DNA from 3 places in the Micromonospora sp. LHW51205 genome. Region 1 is predicted to be linked to each of the others. Evidence: riboswitches for the same ligand, from Rfam matches in the RefSeq annotation. Region 1 holds a riboswitch; each other region holds the start of a gene.

Region 1 (4,765 bases):
CACGCCGACCTGGTACGCCGACACCCGCCGCTCGAAGAAGTTGGACAGCTCCTGCACGTCCTGCAACTCCATGAACGCGAACGGGTTGGCGCTGCCGTACATCGGGGCGATGCCGAGCACCGCCAGGCGCCGGTCGGCCACGTGCTGGAGGTACTCGCGCATGTCCGCCAGCGACATCCCCGGCACGCCCTGGCCCAGCAGGTCCGCGGCGAAGCTCACCTCGCACTCCACCGCCTCGGCCAGCATCTCCTTCACCTGCTTCTCCATCTCGGCGTCGAACAGGTCCGGTTCCTCGGCGCGTACGGTCTCCACCACGTCGAACGCGAACGCCATGTGCATCGACTCGTCCCGGAACACCCAGTTGGTGCCGGAGGCCAGCCCGTTGAGCAGGCCCCGGGACCGCAGGAAGTAGACGTAGGCGAACGCGCCGTAGAAGAACAGGCCCTCGATGCACGCGGCGAAGCAGATCAGGTTGAGCAGGAACGCCCGCCGGTCGTCGCGGGTCCGCAGCTCGCGCAGCTCGAAGATGGAGTCGATCCACCGGAAGCAGAACTCGGCCTTGCGGGCGATCGACGGGATGTTCTCCACCGCGGCGAACGCGGCGAAGCGCTCCTTCTCGTCCGGCACGTACGTGTCGAGCAGGTTCAGGTAGAACTGGACGTGCACCGCCTCCTCGAACAGCTGCCGGGACAGGTAGAGCCGGCCCTCGGGCGAGTTGACGTGCTGGTAGAGGTTGAGCACCAGGTTGTTGGCGACGATCGTGTCGCCGGTGGCGAAGAACGCCACCAGCCGCGACACCAGGTGCCGTTCGGCGGGGGACAGCTTCGCCAGGTCGGCGAGGTCCGAGTGCAGGTCCACCTCCTCGACCGTCCAGGTGTTCCTGATCGCGTCCTTGAACCGGTCGAAGAAGCGCGGGTAGCGCATCGGCCGCAGGGTCAGGTCCATGCCGGGGTCGAGCAGCATGTGCCGGGTCGGTGCGGTGGTGGTCACTGGCATGCCTCGCAGCTCTCGGGGTTCTCCAGGGAACAGGCCAGCGCCTCGTCGTCGCTCACGGCGGAGACCACGCCGGGCACCGGGGCGGGCACCGGGGCGACGGTGGCCTGCTGGATGCGGGTGGCGGGACGGGAACGCAGGTAGTAGGTGGTCTTCAGCCCGGCCTTCCAGGCGTACAGGTACATCGAGGACAGCTTGCCGATGGTCGGCGCGCTCAGGAACAGGTTCAGCGACTGGGACTGGTCGACGAACGGCGCCCGCGCGGCGGCCAGGTCGATCAGCGCCCGCTGCGGCAGCTCCCAGGCGGTGCGGAACAGCTCCCGCACCGGCGCGGGCAGCTCGGTGATGTCCTGCACCGAGCCCTCGGCCCGCTTGATCCGGTCGCGGACCTGCGGCGTCCACAGCCCGCGCGCCTTCAGCTCCCGCACCAGGTACGTGTTGACCTGGAGGAACTCCCCGGACATCGTCTCGCGCTTGAACAGGTTGGACACCTGCGGCTCGACGCACTCGTAGCAGCCGGCGATGGAGGCGATGGTGGCGGTCGGTGCGATCGCCACCAGCAGCGAGTTGCGCAGCCCGCCTGCGGCGATCCGCTCACGCAGCGCCGCCCACCGTCCGGCCTGCGCCGGCTCCGCGCCCCACAGGTCCGGGTGCAGGTCACCCTTCGCGGCCCGGGTCTGCGGGTACGCCGGATGCGGCCCGAACCGCTCGGCCAGCCCGGCGGAGGTCTCCAGCGCGGTCAGCAAAATCTCCTCCTGCACGCGGGTGGACAGCTCCTTCGCCTCGGGGGAGTCGAACGGCAGGCGCAGCGTGAAGAACGCGTCCTGCAACCCCATCAGGCCGAGCCCGACCGGCCGCCAGCGCGGGTTCGACGCAGCCGCCTGCTCGGCCGGGTAGTAGTTGATGTCGATCACCCGGTCGAGGAACACCACAGCGGTGCGGACCGTGGCGCGCAGCCGCTCCCAGTCCACCCCGTCGGCGGTGACGTGGGCACCGAGGTTCACCGAGCCGAGGTTGCACACCGCCGTCTCGGCGTCGTCGTTCACCTCCAGGATCTCGGTGCACAGGTTGGACAGGTGGATCACGTTGCCCGGCTCACCGGTCTGGTTGGACAGCCGGTTCGCGGCGTCCTTGAACGTCATCCAGCCGTTGCCGGTCTGCGCGAGCGTGCGCATCATCCGCCCGTACAGGTCCCGGGCCCGTACCGTGCGGACCGCGTTCTTCTCCGCCGCCCGGTACGCGGCGTCGAACGCCTCCCCGTACAGGTCGGGCAGCTCCGGGGCGTCCGACGGATCGACGAGCGACCACTCGCCGTCGGCCTCGACCCGGCGCATGAACTCGTCCGGGATCCAGTTGGCCAGGTTGAGGTTGTGCGTACGCCGGGACTCCTCGCCGGTGTTGTCCCGCAGCTCCAGGAACTCCTCCACGTCCGGGTGCCACGGCTCCAGGTAGACGCAGGCCGCGCCCTTGCGCCGGCCACCCTGGTTGACCGCGGCCACCCCGGCGTCGAGCGTCTTGAGGAACGGCACGATGCCGTTGGACCGGCCGTTCGTGCCCCGGATCAGCGCGCCCCGGCCGCGCACCCGCGACCAGGCGATGCCGATGCCGCCGGAGAACTTCGACAGCTTCGCCACCTGGTGGTAGCGCTCGTAGATCGAGTCCAGCTCGTCGCGCGGCGAGTCGACCAGGAAGCACGACGACATCTGGGTGTGCCGGGTGCCGGAGTTGAACAGCGTGGGGGAGCTGGGCAGATAGGCCAGGCTGGACATCAGCCGGTAGAAGCCGACCGCCTCGCCCGGGGTGCGGGACAGTCCGCAGGCCACCCGCAGCAGCCAGTACTGCGGCGTCTCCACCACCAGCCGCGACTGCGGGTGCCGCAGCAGGTAGCGGTCCGCGACAGTGCGCAGTCCGAAGTACTCGAACCGCCTGTCGCCGTCCGGGTCCACGGCGTCGTCGAGCTTGCGCGCGTGCCGGGCGACGAACGCGGCCGTCTCGTCGCCGATCAGCCCCAGCCCGTGCGCGTACGCGATCGACTGGCTGAAGCTCGCCACGCCCTGACCGCGGACCTCCTTGTCCACGTACGCGGCCAGCAGCCTTGCCGCCAGCTTCGAGTACTGCGGCTCCTCGCCGATCAGCTCCGCCGCGGTCTGGATCGACAGCCGGTCCAGCTCGGCGGTGGTCGCCCCGTCGTAGAGCCCGCTGATCGTCTTGGTGGCCACCCGCAGCGGGTCCACCTCGTCCAGGTCGGCGACCCAGCGTTCGACCGCCCGGACGATCTTGCCGACGTCCACCGGCTCGGTGTCGCCGTCCCGTTTGCGTACCCGCATCGCCGGCCGGCGGGCCTCGGACCCGCCGCCGGTGGCTGGCGGGCTTTCCTGCACGACAGTCATGACCTCTCCTCGCTGTCACCGTCTGGAGACGGCGGGAGACGCCAACGGGCACGGCGCGGCCGGCCCGGCTGCTGGCGTCGGTCGTCCCGCGCGACCTCCGGCCGCCGTACGCGGAGGCGCACGGCGCGCTGGCAGGTCTTCGGACTCGCGGGCCCGACCGGGGTCGCCGGTCGCCTACCGGCCGTCGCTTCCCAGGCCGGTGGCCCAGTGCTGTTGACGGCTGTCGTTCCCACTCACCGCTGCGGGGCAGTCCCGGATTTCCACCGGGTTCCCTCTTGCCTCGGCCCCGCCCCGGAGGGCTCGGCCGAACCAGCTGCGGCACCACCATATATGGCGGTGGGGGCGGTTGGGCAACACCAGATGTCGTGTCGGGCGTGTCGCATGGATCTCACTGTCCACAGTGCCTACCCCCGATGCCGGCGCTCGCCGCCGGGCGCGATACTCGGCGTATGGGGAATACCGGACGCCGCTGGGCGTGGGTGGCGGTCCTGCTCGTCGGCGTCGGGCTTCACCTGCTGGTGCTGGAGACACTGTCCGGCACCGGCACCGTCACGTTCGTACCAGCGCTGATCGTGCTCGGCGCGTGCGTCGCGCCCGCCACGTTCCTGGCCTTCGCCCAGGGGCGGCCGGCCCGCCGCCCGGTCCCCGGCTCCGTCGTCGGCGTCGCCGCGCTCCTCGGCGGCGTGGTCGGCGTGGTCGCCGCCGGCTGGCTGGAGTACGGCACGCTGCACCGCCTCGGCGTCCTGCCGATGGCGCTCGTCGGCCTGGCCGAGGAGACCGCGAAGCTGATCGTGCCGGCCGGCATCCTGCTGCTGTGGCGGCGGCACCGGTCACCGGCGCAGGGCCTGGTGATCGGCGTGGCCTCCGGCGCCGGGTTCGCCGCACTGGAGACCATGGGGTACGCGTTCGCCGCGTTCGTCGGGTCGGAGGGCAACCTCGGCGCCGTCGAGCGGACGCTGCTGGTTCGCGGTCTCACCGCGCCCGCCGCGCACCTGGCCTGGACCGGGCTGACCGCCGCCGCGTTGTTCACGTTCGCCGCCGCGCCCGGCGGCCGGAGACTGGCGGCGTTCCTGCTCACCTTCGCCGCCGCCGTCACGCTGCACACCTGCTGGGACACGTTCGGCACGCAGCCCGCGTACGTGTTCATCGGCGGTGTGTCGCTGGGCTGGGTGCTGCTGCGCCTGCACCTGGACCGCGAGCGGCCCGCCGCCCCGCCCCGGGCGCCGGAGCGTGATCCTCACCAGCTCGCCGAGGTGGCGGGGTCGGAGCCCTCCTGATGCCGCCATCTCGGCGAGCTGGAGTCGAGCAAGCGTCAGCCGGCGGCCAGCCGGACACCGAGCGCGACGAAGGCGACAGCGCAGAGCCGGTCGACCCGCCGCGAC
Region 2 (4,765 bases), 390 kb from region 1:
CGCCTCGCCGCTCACCCGATCACAGGAGGACCCGTGTTCCGTCACCGTCCCACCGCCCGCACCTGGATGGCCGGCCTGCTGGCCGCCGTCGTGGCCGGCGTCGCGCTGACCGCAGTCGAACCCGCGCCCCGGTCGGCGCACGCCGCCGCCTGCGCCGGCACCTCGGGAGTCACTGTGGTCGTCGACTTCGCCGCGCTCGGCGGCGGCGTCCAGGTCGCCTGTGCGCCGGGCGATCCGGCCACCGGCCTGGCCGCGCTTCAGGCCGCCGGCTTCACCGTCACCGGCACCGCCCGCTGGGGCCTGGCCTTCGTCTGCCGGATCAACGGCAAGCCCACCGCCGCGACCGAGCCGTGCGTCAACACCCCGCCGGCCACCGCGTACTGGTCGTACTGGCATGCGTCCAGCGGCGGCTCCTGGTCCTACAGCACGTCGGGGGCGACCGGCTACAACCCCGCGCCGGGCAGCGTCGAGGGCTGGTCCTTCGGCGCCGGCGCCCCGCCGAGCATCGCCGCTCCCTGACCCGCCGGCTGCGAACGGTGTGACCAGCGGCGCGCCGGGTACCGGCAGCTGCTCTGGCGTCGTCGCGCGCCCGGGCGGTACGGTGTCGGCACCCGGTGCGCCGGGCACAACTGCATACGTCCCGTGTGGGGGGAAGCCGGTTCGAAGCCGGCGCTGACCCGCAACCGTGAGCGAGAGTCCCTTTCGCGAGCCGGAATGCCCCGCCCGGGACGAGCGGCTTCCACTGTCGAGGTCTACAGGGTGAAGTCCGGGCCGCCGAGGTCCGACCACCCCGCCCACCGCAGCACGCGGAGCGGGGTGTCCGTTTCTCGGGGCGCTTCCCGGAGCTTTCACCGACCGCTCCGCGAAAGGCACCCTGATGCCACTGTCCCGGCGTCTCACCATCGGTCTCGGAATCGCCACGGCGACAACTCTCGCCACGATCACCAGCGCCCCGCTCACCGTGGCCGCGGCACCCGCCCCGGCCCACGTCACCGCCGCCCGCGACGCCGCGTCCTGGCTGGCCGGTGAGTTCAAGAACGGTTCGCTGCCCGGACCGTTCACCCCCGAGGACTGGGGGCTGACAATCGACGGTCTGGTCGCGCTGTCCGCCACCGGCGTCGACGCGCAGACCCGGCAGGCGGCAACCGCGCAGGTCGCAAAGCATGTACGGTCCTACAACAGCTACGACGACTGGGGCATCGAGGGCTTCACCGACGGCGGGGCCACCGCCAAGCTGCTCTATGCCGCAGCCGCCGCCGACGCGGACCCCACCGACTTCGGCGGCTACGACCTGCGGGCGGAAACCCTGTCGCTGATCGCCACGGCCGACGCCGGGCACCAGCGGGGACGGATCACCAGCCGTACCACCGCCGACAGCGGCCCGGACGCCAGCAACACCTTCGACCAGTCCTTCGCCGTGCTCGGCCTGGCCCGCAGCGGCGACCTGCCACAGGATCCGGTGGACTTCCTGATCCGGCAGCAGTGCGCGGCGGGCGGCTTCCGGCTCTACCCGGACGCCGCCGACGGGCCGTCGCCGTCCTGCGACGACCAGCCCGGCGCCACCCTCGACGTCGACTCGACCGCGATGGCCGTGCAGGCATTGCTGGCCGCGGCCGAGGACGGCGCCACGGGCGCCGGCGACGCCGCCCGCAAGGGCGCCGACTGGCTGGTCACCCAGCAGCACGCCGACGGTTCCTTCGGCGGCTCGGGACCGACCACCGGCGCGAACTCCAACAGCACCGGCCTGGCCGGGCAGGCCCTCGCCGCCGCCGGCCGCGACGACGAGGCCGCCCGGGCGGCGACGGCCCTGGCCGCGCTGCAGCTCACCGCGGGCAACGGTGGCGCGGCCTCCGCCGACGCCGGCGCGATCGCCTACAACACCGACGGATTCACGGCTGCCGCGGCGGCCGGGATCACCGACACCGACCGGGACCAGTGGCGCCGGGCCACCGCGCAGGCCCTGCTCGGGCTGGCCCAGGTCCCGCTGGGCCGGATCGGCCTCGACCCGCCGCCCACGTCGACTCCCACCCCGACCGGCACGGCCTCGCCCACCGCGCCGTCCACGCCCTCCGCGTCTCCCACGCTCACCACGTCGCCTCCACCGACCGGCACCGCCGGCCCGACGCCGAGCGTGACCAGCCCTCCGGCGACACCCGCGCCCACGACCGCGGCGCCGGCCACCGCCGCGCCGCCGATCACGACCCCGGCCGCGTCCGGGCCGGGCGGGCTGCCGACGACCGGCGTGGCGATCGGTAGCTACCTGCTGATCGCGCTGCTGCTGATCGGTGGCGGAGTGACACTGCTCGTGCTCGGCCGACGGCGGGCGGGATGAGCCTCCGCGCCGCCCGTGGCGCGCTGGCCGTCGCCCTGGTCACCGCCTGCACCACGATCGGACCGGGCAGTCCTGCGGTGGCCGCCGGGTCGGCCGGCTACTGCCCGGACGCCTCCGGGGTCACAGTCGTGGTGGACTTCAACGAACTCGGCGGCGGGACGGTGGTGCGGTGCGCGCCGGGCACCCAGGCCACCGGCCTCGCGGCGCTCAAGAACGCGGGCTTCCCGATCACCGGAACCCTGCGCTGGGGCGAGGGGTTCATCTGCCGGATCGACGGCAAGCCGTCGGCCGCGACGGAGAAGTGCGTCGACACCCCGCCTGCGAGCGCCTACTGGTCGTACTGGCACGCCCCGAACGGCGGCAGCTGGACGTACAGCGACAAGGGCGTGCTCAACCGCAAGCCGGCGGCCGGTAGCTTCGAGGGCTGGTCGTTCTCCCTCAACCGCAACGCCGACGACGCGCCCCGTCCCGGCGTCGTGCCGAAACGCCCCGCCCCTCCACCGCCACCGCCACCACCGCCGCCGCCCACGGGCGGTGAGCCGGCGGCGCCACCACCGGCGGGAGGAACCGTCGCACCGCCGCCGGTCGCCGGTGGCCGGCCCGGCGAGCCCACCCGGCCGGGCGGCACCTCCGGCCCGCCGGTCTCCGTCGGCCCGCCGACCTCCGCCGGCACGTCACCGACGGCCGGTACGCCGACCCTGACGGCGACGCCGGGCGCCGCCACCGGCACGGCACCGCAGGGCTCCTCCGACGAGCCGGTGGTGACGGATGTCGCCGCGTCCCGTGACGACGACGGCCTGCCACTGGGCACGATCGCCGGGGTGCTTCTGCTCGCCCTGCTCGCCACCGGCGCGCTGGTCGCGGCCCGACGACGCCGTGCCGCCGACCCGGATGACTGACGTCACGGTCACCGGGTCGCGGCCGGCCGACGCCCGTCGTCTGCCGGGCCGATGGCCGGTGTGGTGGCTGCCCCGGGGGCTGCACCCGGGCGCATGGTGGCTGTGGGCGCTCGGCCTGGCCACCGCGGCCAGCCACACCACGAATCCGCTGCCGCTGGCCCTGCTCGTCGCCGTCGCCGGTCTGGTGGTGGTGCGCCGCCGGGGCGACGCGCCGTGGGCGTTGGCGTTCCGCATGTACGTCTGGCTCGGCGCGGTGATCGTCACGATGCGGGTGGTGTTCCGGATCGTGTTCGGCGGCGGCCAGGGCGACCACATCCTGGTCCGGCTGCCGGAGATCCCGCTGCCCGCGTGGGCGGCGGGCATCCGCCTGTTCGGACCGGTCGCCGCCGAGCAGATCCTCGGTGGCTTCTACGACGGGCTGCGGCTGGCGACGATGCTGATCTGCCTCGGTGCGGCGAACGCCCTGGCCAACCCGAAGCGGCTGCTCAAGGCCGTACCCGGAGCGCTGTACGCGATCGGCACCGCCGTCGTGGTCGCGTTGTCGGTCGCCCCGCAGCTGGTGGAGAGCGTGCTACGGGTCCGCCGGGCCCGGCGGCTGCGCGGCGCGTCCGCCCGCGGGATGAGGGCGCTGCGCGGGATCGCCCTGCCGGTGCTGGCCGACGCGTTGGACCGGTCCCTGGCCCTCGCGGCCGCGATGGACTCCCGTGGTTACGGCCGCACCGCGGCGGTGCCCGCCGGGCAGCGAACCGTCACCGGGGCGCTCGTCCTCGGCGGGCTGGTCGGCGTCTGCGCCGGCACCTACGGGCTGCTCGACACCGCCGCACCCGGCTACCTGGGGCTGCCGATGCTCCTGGCCGGACTGACCGCCGCCGTGACCGGCATGCTGCTGGCCGGCCGCCGGGTCCGCCGCAGCCGGTACCGACCGGACCGCTGGCGCCCGGCCGAGCTGCTCGTGGCCGGCTGCGGGGTGGCCGCCGCGGCACTGACCATGCTCGCCGGCTCGGTGGACCCGGAACTGCTCTACCCGCCGGTCAGCCCGCTCACCTGGCCCCAGCTGACCCCGCTGATGCTTCTCGCCGTCGGCGTCGCGGCGGCACCCGCCTGGCTGGCGCCGCCACCACCGCCGACAGTATGTGCCGGACGCCCGCCGTCGGTGGACCGGCCCATCCCCGTCACGGACGTGCCGGCAGACGGAGTGCGCGCCGCGAGGGCATCGACACCGGGAGACCGCCCATGATCACTTTCGACCGGGTCACCGTCCACTATGCCGAGGGCGGCCCGCCACCGTTGCGGGATGTGACGTTTCGCGTCGAGGAAGGTGAACTCTGCCTGGTCGCGGGCCGTACCGGTGCCGGAAAGTCGACGCTGCTGCGGGCGATCAACGGTCTCGTCCCACACTTCACCGGCGGCACCCTGCACGGCGCCGTCACCGTCGACGGCAGGGACACCCGCACGCATCCGCCGCGCGATCTCGCCGACGTCGTCGGCGTGGTCGGCCAGGACCCGTTGGCCGGCTTCGTCACCGACACCGTCG
Region 3 (4,765 bases), 400 kb from region 1:
CCGGCGGCGGACAGACGGGCGTACCCGATCCCGGTGAGACCGAGGACGGCCTGGGCGGTGGCCCGGGGCGCGGTGGCCGGGTCGAAGCCGCCACCGTCGAAGTCGACGGCGCCCCGGTCGGCGGGCGCCCCGGCGCAGCCGACCTGGAGTCCGGCGAGGAACGCCCGGGACCGCGCCCAGGCCGGCAGCCGGTGACCGTCGCGCAGGGCCTGCGCGGCGAGGCCGGTGCTGTTGGCGTTCGGTGTGCCGGCCGCGTTGGCGAAGCCGCCGTCGGCACGCTGAACGGACACCAGCCAGCGCAGCCCGGCGGCGGCGTCGGCCGGACGGTCCGCGGCGCGCAGCGCCTGCGTCACGAGCGCGGTGGCGTCCACGTCGGACGTGCAGACCGGTTGGGCGGGCAGCAGCGGGTAGCCGCCGTCCGGGCATCGGATGCCGGCCAGCCAGGCGGCCGCCGCCGGAGGCGCCCCGGCCGCCGTACGGTCCAGCGCCAGCAGCGCGAAGGACTGGCTGAACGCGTTGCTGTAGTCGCCGTACGCGGACCGGTCGCTGAACCGGCCGGCCGGCGTCTGCAGCGAACGCAGCCGGGCGATCAGGTCCACCCCGCCGACGTCGGCCGGGTCGCCACCGCGCACCTGCACGGCGAGGGCGAGCTTGGCGGTCGCGCCCGCGTACGCCTCGGAGACGCCGTCGCCGAGGTAGCCGTCGCGGATGTCCGGCCGGGTGACCCAGGCCAGCGCGCCGGCGCCGTGGTCGTCGGCGACGCCGCCGGCGGCGAAGGCGAACACGGCGTCGAGGGTCAGCCCCTGGTCGGGGTAGGCGACACCGTCGAAGACCGCCTCGAAGCGTTCGCCGTCGACGAGTTGCCGGGCGAGCCAGCCGGCGGCGGCCTCCGGGCGGGTGAGGGCGGCGCGATCGGGGGCGGCGACGGCCGGTGTGGTGAGGGTGAGGGCGGCGAGTACGCCGCAGAGGAGCGCGAGCAGGCGGTGCCGGCTTCGGCGGACGACCATCGGAAGCGCCTTTCCGGCCCGGCGGTCGTCGAAAGCCCGGACGACCGCAGTACGCGGGGGCGTCCGGGACTCCGACCCGTGGGCCACGACGGGTGGGGAGCGGTTGCACGAGTACGACGGGTATTCGGGCTCGCCGCCGCAGAGTTCTCTGGGCGGCCTACCGTTGCGGGCCAGCGCCGGATTTCGACCGGTCTTCCCCCGCACGTACACGCGGTGGTTGAGTTGTCGCGACAGTCTGCTGTGGCCGGTGCGCCGATGTCAATGCGCCAGGAACCGGCCACGTGCCGTGACGGCCGGCGGAGTCGGCGGTTTCACACCCGACGTCGAGAAGCCGTCGTCCCGGCGCGTCCGCGTGGAGCACGCCGGCGAGGGACGCCCGGTGAGGACCGGGCGTCCCTCACCGTGTGGTCACTGCCGGCGGGACCGGGAGCCGGTCAACGGCGGAACGGACCGGTGACGCAGTAGGTGATGCCGCCGGACGACGAGCCGGTCGTGCCGCGTTGCGAGGAGAAGTACAGCCGGTCCCCCGCCGGGGTGAACGCCGGCCCGGTGATCTCCGAACCGCTCTGTCCGGTGATCCGCAGGAAGACCGAGATCTTGTCGTCCGGCGTGATCATGCAGATCTCCATGTTGCCGCCGTCCTCGGCGACGTAGAGGTCACCTGCAGTGGACCCGGTGATGTTGTCGACGCCGGTCAGCGGAGGGGCGCCCGGACTGACCAGGTTGTCGTCGTAGGCGAGCTCGTACGTGCCGGCGGCCAGGTTGACCTGCCACACGCGGTTGTCGCCCTTCGTGGTGAACCAGACGGTGTCGTCCGCGTAGTGACAGCCCTCGCCACCGTTGAACGTCTTCGCGCCGGACACCTGCTGCCGGGTCGGGGTGGGCGAGCCGTCCGGGTCGGGCACCGTGGCCCAGGTGAACGTGCCGGAGGTGGCCGTACCGGCGCGGAGGACCTGGAGGGTTCCGGCGGACAGGTCGCCCCAGGTAGCCGGCACGAAGCGGTAGAACTTGCCGTCGGTCTCGTCCTCGGTCAGGTAGACGACCCGGCGGACCGGGTCGGCCGCGGCCGCCTCGTGCTTGAACCGGCCCATCGCGGGACGCGCCACCGCGGTCCCGCCGAGGGGGTACGTCTCGAAGACCCGGCCCAGGGACACCTCCTCGCAGGAGAGCCAGGTGTTCCAGGGCGTCTTGCCACCGGCGCAGTTGTTGTTGGTGCCGGAGAGGATCCGCGACGCCCCGACCACGGCCCCGCTGGAGTTGAAGACGAGTCGCGAGGCGCCGCCACCCGCACCGGCCGACACCTCGGAGTTCGACACGTAGATCCAGCCGGTGCCGTTCGGGAACACGGCGCCGCCGTCCGGGGCGTCGTGCCAGGTGTACGACGTCCCCGGCACCGTCCGCCGGGACCGCGCGACGATCGAGCTGGTGAACCCGGCCGGCAACTGGATGCCGTTGGCGTCGGCTGCCTGAAGCCCACCGTAGGGCCCCGCCGCGTTCTGTGCCGGGGCTCCGTACGCCGCCGACCACGCCGTGAACGGCAGGGCGACAGCGCCCGCACCGACAACAGTGGCCCGCAACATCGTTCGACGATCCATGGAACCTCCTCCGTAGGTTCCATGGATCCGACCGTGCGGAGCTTACGCACGCCGATCTGTTGGATGAACGTCGATGGACGGCTCGATGTGCGATGTCCCGCCCACGCCGACCCGGTCGAGGGGTCGTACGGGTAGGAGAGGCAGCGGCACCAACCAGCAGTGGGCGCGCACGGCCGTCTGACCGGCCCTCCGGCCGCGACCTCCCCTCCCCCGGTCACCGGCGCAGGTGGCCGATGCCGTGCTGGTCGAGCCAGGCGACAGTCCGCGGTACGAACGTCGGCGCCCCCGAGCCGGCGCTGACGTCGGTGGCGACCAGCGGCACCTGGGCGGCGACCGGGAGCAGCGTGGACCGCCAGCAGGCCGGCGTGGCGCAGGCCGAGCGGTCGTCGACGCGCCAGGCGGCGGCCACGCTGCGGCCGTCCGGGTCAGCCGGGCGATATTCCAGCCACCGGCTCAGATCGTTGCCGCCGTCGATCCCGGCGGCGAGGACCAGGTTGAACGAGCCCTGGACGCGAAGCAGGCGGATCTGCTCCTGCACGCCGAAGGGCGGCAGGCCGGTGCCCGTGCACGAGGTACCGCCGTCGCGCCAGCAGGTCCAGACCGCCGCGGGATCGGTGCCGCCGGCCGCCGGGAAGTCGTACGGCGAGATGTCGAAGACCACTGCGTTGTCGTCGCCGAACACCTCCGCCGCCGCGCTCCAGAACGTGCGGGTGGCGGAGATGTCGCTCTGCCGCAGCGACACGACGGGTGTGATGCCGGCCCGGACGAGCCGGTCGACGTACCGGGCCGCCTCGTCGAGGTAGCCGACGCGGTTCTGCCGATCGGCAGGGCTGCCGGTGTAGGCGTAGCAGGCGTCGCTCAGCACGACCCGTACCGCGTTGACGCCGCGGGCCCGCAGCGCGCCTACCGACGCGTCGTCGACCGGGCCGTCCCAGTGGATCGGTCCCCATGCGCATTCGCCGGGCGCGGCCGACCGGATGATTCCACGGGGCCGGTACGGCCTCGGACTGGCTGTGACCGTGAGGATGCGGTTGCCGAACGCCTTCAGCGCAGGCGCGGCGCCGGGCGCCTGCGGCGGGAGCACCCGGATGCCGCGGACCTCGGCGGTGGCCTGGGCGCCGCTGCTGTCGTAGGCGGTGGCGGTGACGCGGGTGCCGCTGTTCGCCGCCACGCCGCGCCAGTCGAACGCGTACGGCGCGGTGGTGTCCACGGCGAGCAGCCTGCCGCGCTCGCGGAACTCGACCCGCTCGATCCGCCGGCCGGGCGCCGCCGTGGCCTCGGCACGGATCGGGATGACGCCCGGCGCGGCGAAGAAGTCATTGGGCAGGGGCGAGGTGAGCGCCACCGACGGCCCGCCCGGCAGTGGGCTGGGCCGCGGGCTCCCCGAGGCCGGCGGCGGCGACGAGCCGGTCGGGTCGGCGCCGTCCCCGTCGCACGGCTGGCCGCTCAACACCCAGTCGGTCGGCTCGGGGTCGGCACCCTGGTAGTTGCCGCCGAACCGCACCGTCACCGAGGCGCCGGTCGGCAGCGTGGATCCCGCCGGCGGACGGAGCATGGTCATCGGATACATCTCGCCGCTGCCCAGCGTGTATCCGTCCGGCAGCCGGTCGAGGCCCATGGTGATCGTCTGACCGTTCGCCTGCCGGAACCGCAGCCACCAGTCGGTGACGGGAGCGCCCAGGTTGGTGACGGTGAGCTCGGCCCAGAAGCCGCTGGACCACTCCCGGGTGATGGTGTAGTCCACCGTGCACGCCGTCGCGGCGTAGGCCGGCCGCAGCGCCATCGTCATGGCCCCGCCGACGACGACCGCGGCTGCTGTAGCCAGCGCGAAGATCCTGCGTCGCATCATGCCCCCGTAACATCGACATACATCACTTCATGCAGCCTCGGCGCTCCGGGCACGGCCTGTCAAGGGCTGAACCGGGCCCGGGCCGGGCGGAACGGCGCGGCGTTCCGCCCGGCCGGCGGCTCAGCGTCCGCGCAGCTCGGCCGCGGCGGCGACCAGGTGCTGGAGGGACGCCTCGACCTCGGGATAGCCGCGCGTCTTGAGGCCGCAGTCGGGGTTCACCCACAGCCGCTCGGCCGGCACCGCGGCCACGGCCCGGCGCAGCGCGCCGACGACCTCGTCGTGGGACGGCACCCGGGGTGAGTGGATGTCCCAGA

Evidence for each region. Region 1 has a riboswitch for cobalamin ahead of DQE82_RS14205 (ribonucleoside-diphosphate reductase subunit alpha). Riboswitches for the same ligand answer to the same signal wherever they lie in the genome.
Region 2: linked by a shared signal. The riboswitch ahead of DQE82_RS15690 (prenyltransferase/squalene oxidase repeat-containing protein) and the one ahead of DQE82_RS14205 (ribonucleoside-diphosphate reductase subunit alpha) in region 1 are both predicted to bind cobalamin.
Region 3: linked by a shared signal. The riboswitch ahead of DQE82_RS15700 (peptidase) and the one ahead of DQE82_RS14205 (ribonucleoside-diphosphate reductase subunit alpha) in region 1 are both predicted to bind cobalamin.

Annotation. Positions count from the first base shown of each region.
Region 1 covers NZ_QMEZ01000003.1:408,186-412,950, reverse strand. Annotated here, with positions in the region: gene DQE82_RS14210 (ribonucleotide-diphosphate reductase subunit beta) at 1-996, opposite strand, end outside; gene DQE82_RS14205 (ribonucleoside-diphosphate reductase subunit alpha) at 987-3,383, opposite strand; cobalamin riboswitch at 3,496-3,712, opposite strand; gene DQE82_RS14200 (PrsW family glutamic-type intramembrane protease) at 3,833-4,660, shown strand; gene DQE82_RS14195 (LysE family translocator) at 4,696-4,765, opposite strand, start outside.
Region 2 covers NZ_QMEZ01000003.1:799,159-803,923, reverse strand. Annotated here, with positions in the region: gene DQE82_RS15695 (hypothetical protein) at 67-519, shown strand; cobalamin riboswitch at 605-742, shown strand; gene DQE82_RS15690 (prenyltransferase/squalene oxidase repeat-containing protein) at 878-2,332, shown strand; gene DQE82_RS15685 (hypothetical protein) at 2,329-3,231, shown strand; gene DQE82_RS15680 (CbiQ family ECF transporter T component) at 3,224-4,468, shown strand; gene DQE82_RS15675 (ABC transporter ATP-binding protein) at 4,465-4,765, shown strand, end outside.
Region 3 covers NZ_QMEZ01000003.1:803,963-808,727, forward strand. Annotated here, with positions in the region: gene DQE82_RS15700 (peptidase) at 1-1,007, opposite strand, end outside; cobalamin riboswitch at 1,105-1,241, opposite strand; gene DQE82_RS15705 (alkaline phosphatase PhoX) at 1,442-2,602, opposite strand; gene DQE82_RS15710 (Ig-like domain-containing protein) at 2,817-4,451, opposite strand; gene metE (5-methyltetrahydropteroyltriglutamate--homocysteine S-methyltransferase) at 4,572-4,765, opposite strand, start outside.